Regions from separate parts of the Actinomadura sp. SCN-SB genome, predicted to be linked through region 2. Evidence: riboswitches for the same ligand, from Rfam matches in the RefSeq annotation. Region 2 holds a riboswitch; each other region holds the start of a gene.
What was found. Region 2 has a riboswitch for cyclic di-AMP ahead of ACGWYJ_RS09460 (coiled-coil domain-containing protein). Riboswitches for the same ligand answer to the same signal wherever they lie in the genome.

Region 1: it holds a riboswitch for cyclic di-AMP, as region 2 does, so the genes downstream of both, ACGWYJ_RS04680 (C40 family peptidase) here and ACGWYJ_RS09460 (coiled-coil domain-containing protein) in region 2, are expected to answer to the same signal.
Region 3: it holds a riboswitch for cyclic di-AMP, as region 2 does, so the genes downstream of both, ACGWYJ_RS38045 (D-alanyl-D-alanine carboxypeptidase family protein) here and ACGWYJ_RS09460 (coiled-coil domain-containing protein) in region 2, are expected to answer to the same signal.

The regions. Positions count from the first base shown of each region.
Region 1 is NZ_JBIMPP010000005.1:21,611-24,836, reverse strand. Features, by position in the region: gene ACGWYJ_RS04685 ((deoxy)nucleoside triphosphate pyrophosphohydrolase) at 1-65, shown strand, start outside; gene ACGWYJ_RS04680 (C40 family peptidase) at 88-1,146, opposite strand; cyclic di-AMP (ydaO/yuaA leader) riboswitch at 1,153-1,300, opposite strand; gene typA (translational GTPase TypA) at 1,497-3,226, shown strand, end outside.
Region 2 is NZ_JBIMPP010000010.1:160,208-163,433, forward strand. Features, by position in the region: gene ACGWYJ_RS09460 (coiled-coil domain-containing protein) at 231-1,181, opposite strand; cyclic di-AMP (ydaO/yuaA leader) riboswitch at 1,185-1,374, opposite strand; gene ACGWYJ_RS09465 (serine/threonine protein kinase) at 1,895-3,226, opposite strand, start outside.
Region 3 is NZ_JBIMPP010000124.1:953-4,178, reverse strand. Features, by position in the region: gene ACGWYJ_RS38050 (C40 family peptidase) at 1-798, shown strand, start outside; gene ACGWYJ_RS38045 (D-alanyl-D-alanine carboxypeptidase family protein) at 914-1,681, opposite strand; cyclic di-AMP (ydaO/yuaA leader) riboswitch at 1,691-1,881, opposite strand; gene ACGWYJ_RS38040 (hypothetical protein) at 2,250-3,212, opposite strand; gene ACGWYJ_RS38035 (GNAT family N-acetyltransferase) at 3,209-3,226, opposite strand, start outside.

The sequences.
Region 1 (3,226 bases), on a different contig from region 2:
GGCTGCCCGGCGACCTCCCGGTGGTGGAGGCCGTCCGCCCCCATCTGCTGAACGCCGCGCCCTGAGCGCCCCGAGCGCCGTGAAGGGTCACTCGATGCGGTTGGCGGCGGCGAAGTCGGAACGGTCCGACAGCTTCGAGATCTTGACCACGTCGCCGGTCTGCGGGGCGTGCAGGAACATGCCGTCGCCCAGGTAGATGCCCATGTGGTGGAGGCTCGCGCCGAAGTAGACCAGATCGCCGGAGCGCAGCCGGTCCCGGCTCACCTTCGTGCCCTCGTTGACCAGGGCGCCGGTGTAGTGGGGGAGGCCGCTCTTGCCGACCTGCGCGTACGCCCAGACGACCAGTCCCGAGCAGTCGAAGCTGTTCGGTCCGGCGGCGGCCCAGACATAGGGGCTGCCGAGCTTGGTGAGCGCCTTGCGGGCCATTTTGGCGGGCAGACCGGAGCCCTTGACGGTGGCCTTGAGACCGGTGCGGGGGTCCTTGGCGATGGTGGTGGTCAGCTTGTCGAGCTGCTTGGTGACCTCGTCCACCTTGGCCTTGGCGGCGGCGCGGGCGGTCTCGGCCTCCGCCGCCGCCCGCCGGACCTGGGCGGTGTGCGCGGCGGCGGCGCGGCGGGCGGCGTTGGCCCGGTCGATCTGCGCCTGGAGCCGGTTGACGACGGCGGCCTGGTTCCGGGCCAGGTAGGCCGAGGCGGCGAGCCCGCCGGTGTCGCCGCCGCTGAACAGCATGTCGGGGCCGCCGGTCATGTAGTCGGCGGCGGCGAGCCTGGCGAGTTCCTGCCGTGCCGGGGCGACCTGGGCCTCCAGCGCGGCGGCCGTCTTCGCGGCGTCCTGCTCGGCGCGCCGTGCCCTGTCCAGGTCGACCCGGGCCTTGTTGTAGCGCTCGGTGAGCTTCTCGGCCTCGGTGTTCAGCGCGTCCAGCCGCTTGCGCAGCTCGCCCTCGGTGGGCTTCCTGGACGTCCGGGCCGAGGACGAGGCCGAGGGCGAAGGCGCCGCTGCGAGCGCGGCGGCGGAGGCGGCGGCCGGCGCGTGCGCGGGACGGACGGCCGCCTGGGCGGCGATGGGGGCTCCGGCGCCGAAGACGACGACGGCGGCGGAGGCGATGGCGGGCATGGCGAAACGGCGTTCACGGGGTGCCGGTGTCAAACCGTGCTCTCCTCTCCTTCTCCGCCTACCGGGTTAGCTGACGGGTTCGGGCCAGGAGTCGCCCTACGGCGCGCGTCACGGGCACACGCGCCGATTCACCCCGGGGCTAGCTCTGGGTCCCCGGTTCCCTTGCGGGACTCGGCGGTCCGGCCGTCGTCCCGGGGGCGGGACGCCGAACGACCGGATCTGCAGGACTGTACAGAGAACCGGCAAAAGTGGCCAAATAGACCAAATCCACCGGATGGGGCGAAAGGGTGACCGGAGGCCGCGCAGGACCCCGTCCGGCCAAGTAGACTGAGAAGGCCGCGCGTCTGCGGCGATCCCCGAACCTGACCCCAAGGCGAGCCCGCATGCCCATCTCCACGCGCGATGACCTCCGGAACGTCGCGATCGTCGCCCATGTCGACCACGGCAAGACGACGCTGGTCGACGCCATGCTCTGGCAGTCCGGCGCGTTCCGCGAGAACCAGGACGTGGACGACCGCGTCCTGGACTCCGGCGACCTGGAGCGCGAGAAGGGCATCACGATCCTGGCCAAGAACACCGCCGTCCGGCACGCCGGGATGACCATCAACATCATCGACACCCCCGGCCACGCCGACTTCGGCGGCGAGGTGGAGCGCGGGCTGTCCATGGTGGACGGCGTGGTGCTGCTGGTGGACGCCAGCGAGGGCCCGCTGCCACAGACCAGGTTCGTGCTGCGCAAGGCGCTGGCCGCGCGGCTCCCGGTGATCCTGGTCGTCAACAAGACCGACCGCGCCGACGCCCGCATCGACGAGGTCGTGGACGAGACCTACGAGCTGTTCATGGACCTCGACGCCGACGAGGACCAGATCGACTTCCCGATCGTCTACGCCTCCGGGCGGGCCGGCCGCGCGTCCCTCACCAAGCCCGGCAACGGCGAGCTGCCCGACAGCGCCGACCTGGAGCCGCTGTTCGAGGTGATCAAGAGCACCATCCCCGCGCCGTCCTACGACCCCGACGCCCCGCTCCAGGCGCACGTCACCAACCTGGACGCCTCCAGCTACCTGGGCCGGATCGCGCTGTGCCGCGTCCACTCCGGGACGATCAAGAAGGGCCAGCAGGTCGCCTGGTGCCGGCGTGACGGCAGCGTGGAACGGGTCCGGATCAGCGAGCTGCTGATGACCGAGGCGCTCACCCGCAAGCCCGCCGACGAGGCCGGGCCCGGCGACATCATCGCGCTGGCCGGCATCCCCGAGATCATGATCGGTGAGACCCTGGCCGATCCGGACGACCCGCGCCCGCTGCCGCTGATCACGGTGGACGAGCCGGCCATCTCGATGACCATCGGCACCAACACCAGCCCCCTCGCGGGCCGGGAGAAGGGCACCAAGGTCACCGCCCGGCTGGTCAAGGACCGGCTCGACCGGGAGCTGGTGGGCAACGTCTCCCTGCGCGTCCTGCCGACCGAGCGTCCCGACACCTGGGAGGTGCAGGGCCGTGGCGAGCTGGCGCTGGCGATCCTGGTGGAGAACATGCGCCGGGAGGGCTACGAGCTGACCGTCGGCAAGCCGCAGGTCGTCGCCAAGGACATCGACGGCAAGCGGTACGAGCCGGTGGAGCGGCTGACCATCGACATCCCCGAGGAGCACCTGGGCGCGGTCACCCAGCTCATGGCCGTCCGCAAGGGACGGATGGAGCAGATGACCAACTACGGGAACATCGGGGGGTCGGGGGGGTCGTCCCCCACGAGGCGGCAGAGCACCGGCTGGATCCGGATGGAGTTCCTGGTCCCGGCGCGCGGCCTGATCGGGTTCCGCACCGAGTTCATGACCGAGACCCGCGGCACCGGGATCGCCCACCATGTCTTCGAGGGCTACGAGCCCTGGTTCGGCGAGCTGCGCACCCGTCCGTCCGGCTCGCTGGTCGCCGACCGGCACGGCGCCGCCACCGCGTACGCGATCATCAACCTCCAGGAGCGCGGGACGTTCTTCGTCGGCCCCACCACCGAGGTCTACGAAGGCATGATCGTCGGGGAGAACTCCCGGTCCGACGACATGGACGTCAACATCACCAAGGAGAAGCAGAAGACCAACATCCGCTCCTCCACCGCCGAGGC
Region 2 (3,226 bases):
GCCGCCAGGCGAGGAGCGCAGCTCGTGCTTGCCAATAAACACGGCCGCACCCACCTCAACCCCCAGCCCCGAACGGTCGCCCAGGCGTTGCGATCGCGTCCGAAGGCAGGTTCCGAGCTTGCGAGGAACCTGATCGCGTAGCGAGCCCCTGGGCGAGTCGGAGCGATGCAGCGATCGCCGCAGGCGCGACAAGCGAGGAGCGCCAGCGACGAGTGCAGCTCGCGTCTGCCTTAGAACACAGATATATGCACGTGGTCGTAGTGGTTGGCGGTGATGCCGCCGCGGTTGGCCATCATGCGCCAGCCTGGGCTGCGCATGTCGTAGATGCGCTGGCGCCAGATGACGTATTTGACGCCGAGCCTGCTGGCGTTGTTGATGGCGTATTGGGCGGTGCCGTCGCCTTGGGCGCGGCCGTTGGCGGACGGCATGCTGCCGCCGGTGCTGACCATGAAGTCGCAGGCGGTGCCGGTGGCGTGGTCTTGGGCGTCGACGCCGCCGCGGAAGCAGCCGATGGTGGGGAACGGGCCGAATTCGATGTCGACCGCGTTCTTCACCCTGAGCATGCGCGCGGTGACGCCGCCCATGCCGACGCTGGGGGATTCGGGCTTGTACTTCTTGATCAGTGCCCGGATCCTGGCCCGCTGCTTGACCAGGTCGGCGATCTCCTTCTCCAGGTCCTTGATCTTCTGTTCGGCCTCGCGCTTGGCGCGCTGCTGGTCGTTGACCAGCTTCTGGATCTGCTGGACCCGGGCCGACTGGTTGGAGGCCACGTGGCTGGCGAGGCTGAGGCCGCTGAGCGCGCTGGACGGGTCGTCGGAGCCGAGGACCGACACGGACGGGTCGGCGCCGCCGGTCATGTACTGGGAGGCCGCTAGCTGGGCGACCAGGTTGCGGGTGGCCTCCAGGTCGGTGTTGAGCTCTCTGGCCTTGGCGATGGCCTTCTTGGCGTCGTACTCGGCGTCCTTGAGCTTGGCGAGGTCGCCGCCGTACGCCTTGTCGAGCTTTTCGATCTGGGCGTTGAGCTTCCGCATCTTGGCCGTGTCGCCGGGGGCCGCGGCCTGCGCGTTCACCGTGGTGCCGGCGGTGAGCGGCACGGCACCGGCGGCGAGTGCCACGAGTGCCAGGGCGGGACGCCGTAGCCGGGTGCGCCAGCGGCGGGTGGAGTTCGGGGTCTCCTCCACGTCCTCTCCTCTCCTCGATCGCCTACCGGGTTAGCTGACGGGTTCGGGCCGGGAGACGGCCCTGCCACCGCCGGTGGTGACCGGTGGTGGGTTCACCCCGGCCGGTCGGGCCCGGGGGCTGGCCCCGGACTCACCGGCGATGGGTCCCCGGCTCCCGTGGCGCGGGTGCCACGGGACTCGGCCGATCCGGCCGTTCCGTCCCCGGGGGGGCGGGACGGTGCGCGGGCCGAATGCCGTCGGACTGCAATGCGGTCGAACTGGAATGAGCCATACGAACCTTAGCGGAGATCAAACCGCCGGGCGCCGTGGAATGGTTCATTGCTCGGTGGGCGCGGCCATTTCGTGGGAGCGGAGCCATGTCAGGTGACCCGGCTCACAGCGTGGACCCGCAGGGCATGCCGCCGCGCGTTCCCTAGGGAAGCGGCCCGTTCCGTGCCTTTGCTCGGGTGGCGCTTGACCATTTCCGCGCCCGGGAGAAAGGGCGCGGGGGCGCGGCGGGGCGGTTCGCCGGCGCGGCCCGGTGGCGCGCATGCGAGGGCCGGCCTTCGGTGGGCAGTCCGCAAGAGCACTCCTTCTCTCCGGCGGGGACCGGGCACCCGCGGCCAAGCCGATGATCTCGGCCGCGGATACCTTAATGGATCCGAGGCGAAAGAAACTCTTAAATGACCCTTAAATCCTCGGGTCCGGGCGGCTCCCCGATCGGCCGGGCGCGGTCAGCTACGGCTGAGTTTGCCCTGGTAGCCGAGCCGCCGGTTGCCCGGCAGCCTCCACACGTACTGGAGCGTCCCGTCGACCTGGCGGGTGACCTCGACGGCACCGCTGGAGCACGGCTTGGAGATGTTCAGGGCCATTTTGAGCGTCCGGTTCGTCCCCTCGGTGAAGGTCAGCGTCCCGGTGCAGCGGGTCTGCGGGTACACCGCGCGCGCCTTCGTCTGGCCCGGCTCGAACGTGACCTCGACCGGGAACGAGGCGCCGCGCGAGGGGTTGACGACCGTGCCCTTCCATGTCCCGGCGAAGCCCTCGGGGACGGCCGTCACGGGCTGGTCGTTGATGGCGTTGGCGGGCCCGGCCTGCTGCGGGGACGGCTCCTCGTTCCCGCGCATCTGCGGCCACAGCACCAGAGCGATGATCGCGACACCGACCAGCACGCCGATCGTGAGGGAGAGCGCCACGCCCAGCATGCTGTTGCCGGGACGCAGGCGCAGCAGGTTCTCTAAGATCCCCGGCAGCCCGCGTGAGGACGGCTCGGACACCACGGCGGGCAGGACGGCCGTGGAGCCGCGCTCTTCCGGAACCTCGTCCCTGAAACGGTCCATGCCGGGGATCAGGTGCGGGACCGGGTCCGTCCTGTCGGTCGGCCCGGCGAACCTCCCCTCGGGCACGGCGGGCACATGCTGCGTCGCCATGTCGTCGTACACCCGGTCGCGGGACGGGGGCGGGCCGGACGGGTCGATGCGCGGCGTGTCGATCCGCGTGAGCTCGGCCGCCTCGGCCGGCTCCGGCGGGGCGGACCGGGAGCCGGGCTTGGAGGACGAGCGGGGCTCGAACCACCCCTCGGAGCCCAGCCGGGCCGTGGCCTCCCCCGGCGGCTCGTACAGGTTGGACGGCTCGTACGAACCCGGCGCCGACGGTTCCCGGGGCGGGTCCGGGACGGGGGCCCTCAGCGGCACGGATTCAGGCGTGGGGCCGGTGAACGCGGTCGGTGAGAGGGCCGGCGACTCCAGGATGATCCGGGGCTCGGCGGGAGGCGGGGTGAGCGAGGCGCCGACGGCGAGCGCGCGGCCCTCGTCGAGGAGCGTGCCGGGCATCTTCTCGGCCAGCGGCCCGGACTCGTCCAGCATCCGTTCGAGCAGCGCCGCCGCGGTGGGACGCCGCGCGGGGTCCTTGGCGAGGGCGTCGGCGACGACCTCGCGCAGCGAGTCCGGCAGTTCGTCCATCTCGGGCTCGTCGTAGACCACCCGTTGCATGATCTCGGAGGTGGAGTCGTCCCCGAACGGGGCCCGCCCGTAGGTCGCGTACAGCAGGCACGAGGCCCAGGCGAACAC
Region 3 (3,226 bases), on a different contig from region 2:
ACAGCGCAGTCCGACGCACTGTGGCGCAATGTCGCCGCCGGCGATATCGCGGTCTCGTTCACGCTGGGCACCGACGGCGCCGTACGGCTCGGCAGCCAGACGCCCATCGGCGGAACCGGCTCCCGGCCGCAGAGGACGATTCGAGTCGGAGCCCTCGCGACCATGGGAATCAGCGACGTCGACGCCGTCGTCTCCCGCGACACGGCACGCGAGCTCGGACTGCCGACCGGTAACGCGCTGCTCATCAGCGCGCGCAGCAGCGACCCCGGTTCCCTTACCTCGCGGCTGCGCAAGCTCCTGCCCCGGCAAGCCAAGATCGTCGGGCTCGCCGGCCTCGATGAGCGCACAGGCGCATCCGTCGGGCAGCTGCCCGACGCTCGTGGCCAGGTATTGACCGCCCGGCAGACTCGGGTCGCCATCCAAGCCGCCATGAGCAAGCTCGGGATGCCGTACGTCTGGGGTGGGGAGTCCGATGCCGAAGGTGGATACGACTGCTCGGGCATCCTGCAGTACGCCTTCGGCAAGGCCGGTGTGCGCCTTCCGCGGGTAGCGGCCGACCAGGCACGGACCGGGCGCGCCGTCCCGTTCGGCGAGGCCAGGCCGGGCGACCTGCTCACCTGGGCCCACGACCCGACCGCACCCGGCTACATCTCACACATCGCGCTCTACCTGGGAAAGGGAAGGATGCTCGCCGCACCGCGGCGCGGAACCTTCGTACGAGTCCAGCCGGTCTACTTCGTCAACTTCAAGGGAGCGATCCGGATCAACCCGAGGCTCGCGGCCCGACTGGCCGGCTAACGCACCGAATCGATCGCCCCACGGTCCGCTGCACGCCCGGGATGCCCGGTCAACGCTGCCCGGGCGCACAGCGACCGCCCGATCAGGCGGCTCGGTGGCCAGGAACATCCGTTCGTCAGTCGTTCTGTCCGACGTCGAACTCCCAGTGCCACGGCTCGTAGGGGCTGCTGTAGGCCCAGTCAGGATGGAGCCAGTCGTATTTCTCCGAGTTGGCGCGCATCCATTTGAACTGCGGTGATTCGTCGTCTTCGACACCACCGCAGAAGTCGGCGGCGATGCCGAGCCCATGCTTGCTGTTGCCGGGCTCTGCCGCCATGCCTGCCGGCATGCTCTCGTACAGGTCCTTCTGCTTGGCGAAGGACCGGTAGGAGTTGCGCAGGCAGATGTCGGAGCCGAAGCGCTTCTTGTAGGCGGTGTTGAGTTCATAGAAGGCCGATGCCGCGTCGCTCCGTAGCACCAGTCCCCGCTGTGGCAACGGGCACAAGTACCGGGTCGGGATCCGGCCGTTCGGAAACCTGCCCACCTTCCTCTTCTGCGAGGCATCGCAGGTGGTCGGCGGCTTGGCCGGAGGGACCGGGGGCCCGGCCGGAGGCTTGGCCGAAGGCTTGGCTGACGGGTGGGCCCGGGACTTCGCTTTGGGCTTGGTGTCAGGGCTGGGCGTGGCCTTGGCCGCCGGGCTGTTGCGCGATCGCGTCGTGTCCCGCGGCGTGGCGGACTTCTTGGCCCGATTGGCCGAGAGTGCCAGGTCCCCTGCCGTGGTGGTGGATTCCTTGGGGGCCGTGGTAACGGACGTCAGGCCCAGTGCGCCGGCGAGAATGCCGGCCAGCACGACGCCGGTCACCGGCGCTGCGATCTTGCCGTTCTTTCCATGCCGCTTGTGCACGGCACCATCTCCTAACTTCCATGGCGCCTACCGGGTTAGCTGACGGATTCGGGCGTGGAAGTCGCCCTACGGCACTCCTCGGATGTGGAGGATGCGCTGATTCACCCCTGCGAAGGCCGCTACATGCCTTCTGGCTTGTAGACCATTCGCGTTGGTTCCCCGGCTCCGCGCCGAAGGCGCGGACTAGGCGTTGCCGACTTCGCCGTGAGACTGATGCCTTGCGACCCTCGTGATACAGGGCACAGCTCGGGAAGCGGCTCGGGTTCGGTGGTACTCGGCACCTGGCGGGCGCCGAACGGATGGATCTCCCGGTCCCCGCGCGGCCGGCTGCGGCGTGGGACTCGCTGGACGGTCACCGACCTCCAGATGGAGGGCGGCCTCGAACGAAGTACGGGGCAATGTAGTAGCGATCCCAGCAAAACGGCAAGTCGAGGCCCGGGGGAGAGACAACAGGTCCCCTGGAAAGGGCCAAAGCAGACAGGCACTCGGCGGGCTTGCTCGAAGTACTATTTGATCTAGTACATGGGCCATACGTCGCCACGTCCATGAGTCCCGGACACCGGTTGCGTCAGCGTTTGAAGGCCAGGTGCAGGTGATCCTGGTGGACAGTGTTGGTGAACGAAGCCCTGCCACCCTTCGACACCGCCCACGGTGCGCCGACCTCGTTCGCTCCGGTGGTGAGGGCCTGGATTGCGACAGGCCGGGCAGGGACGTCGCCGCCACGGCGCTGCTCGGCGACGCGACGGCCGTCGACCGCCCAGATGTCCACGGCCCTGCCCTGCCGGTGGTTGCTCACCGATTCGCTCCCGTAGACCCTGAACGGGTGACCGGTGGAGACCACCGTGACGGAGATGGTGTGTTCCTTGGTGATCTCGAGCATCAGCCTCAGAACGCGCGTGTCCACCCGGCCGGCTTGGATGTCCCAGCGTGCGGTGTCGGGCAGCACGATGCGTTTGCTGGCCAGCACCTGGGCGGCGAGCGGGCCGAGTGCCCGCGCGGATTGCGGGGCCGCACCGCCTGTGGAGGCGATGCGCGTCACCGCCCAGCCCGCCGGCCGTTTGCTCAACCTGATGTCAATGGTCCGGGTGGTCGTTGTGATGACGGTCCATCGCCTGGTACTCAGCCTGACCACGGCCATGATCGAGGCCGACTTCGCCGTCAGGCCCCCAATCTGGGGATAGATCACTTCGCCCGCCCCCGCATCGGTCTTCGCGAGCAGCGGCGCCGCCTGCCCGGCCAGGGACGGGTCCATCCCGGCCGCGGCGAGGCGGTTTCCGGTCGCCCGGGCTTCTCCGCCCCCGGCGCCGTAGTTGGTCAACACCTCGACAAAGCGGACGGCGGCACGCTTGACCGCGGGGGCGGGCTCGTCGGCGGCGACCACGAACGCCTTCACCGCTGGCAGGGCCGGTACGGTCGCGCCTCCTCGAGACGGTGAAGGCTGCTGCAGACGACCTGAACCGGGCACGGAGCACGCTGCGAGCGGCATCACCACCAGGAGCGTCAGCAGCCGGGACGGGCGCTTCAGCTTCACAGGTTCATTCCGTA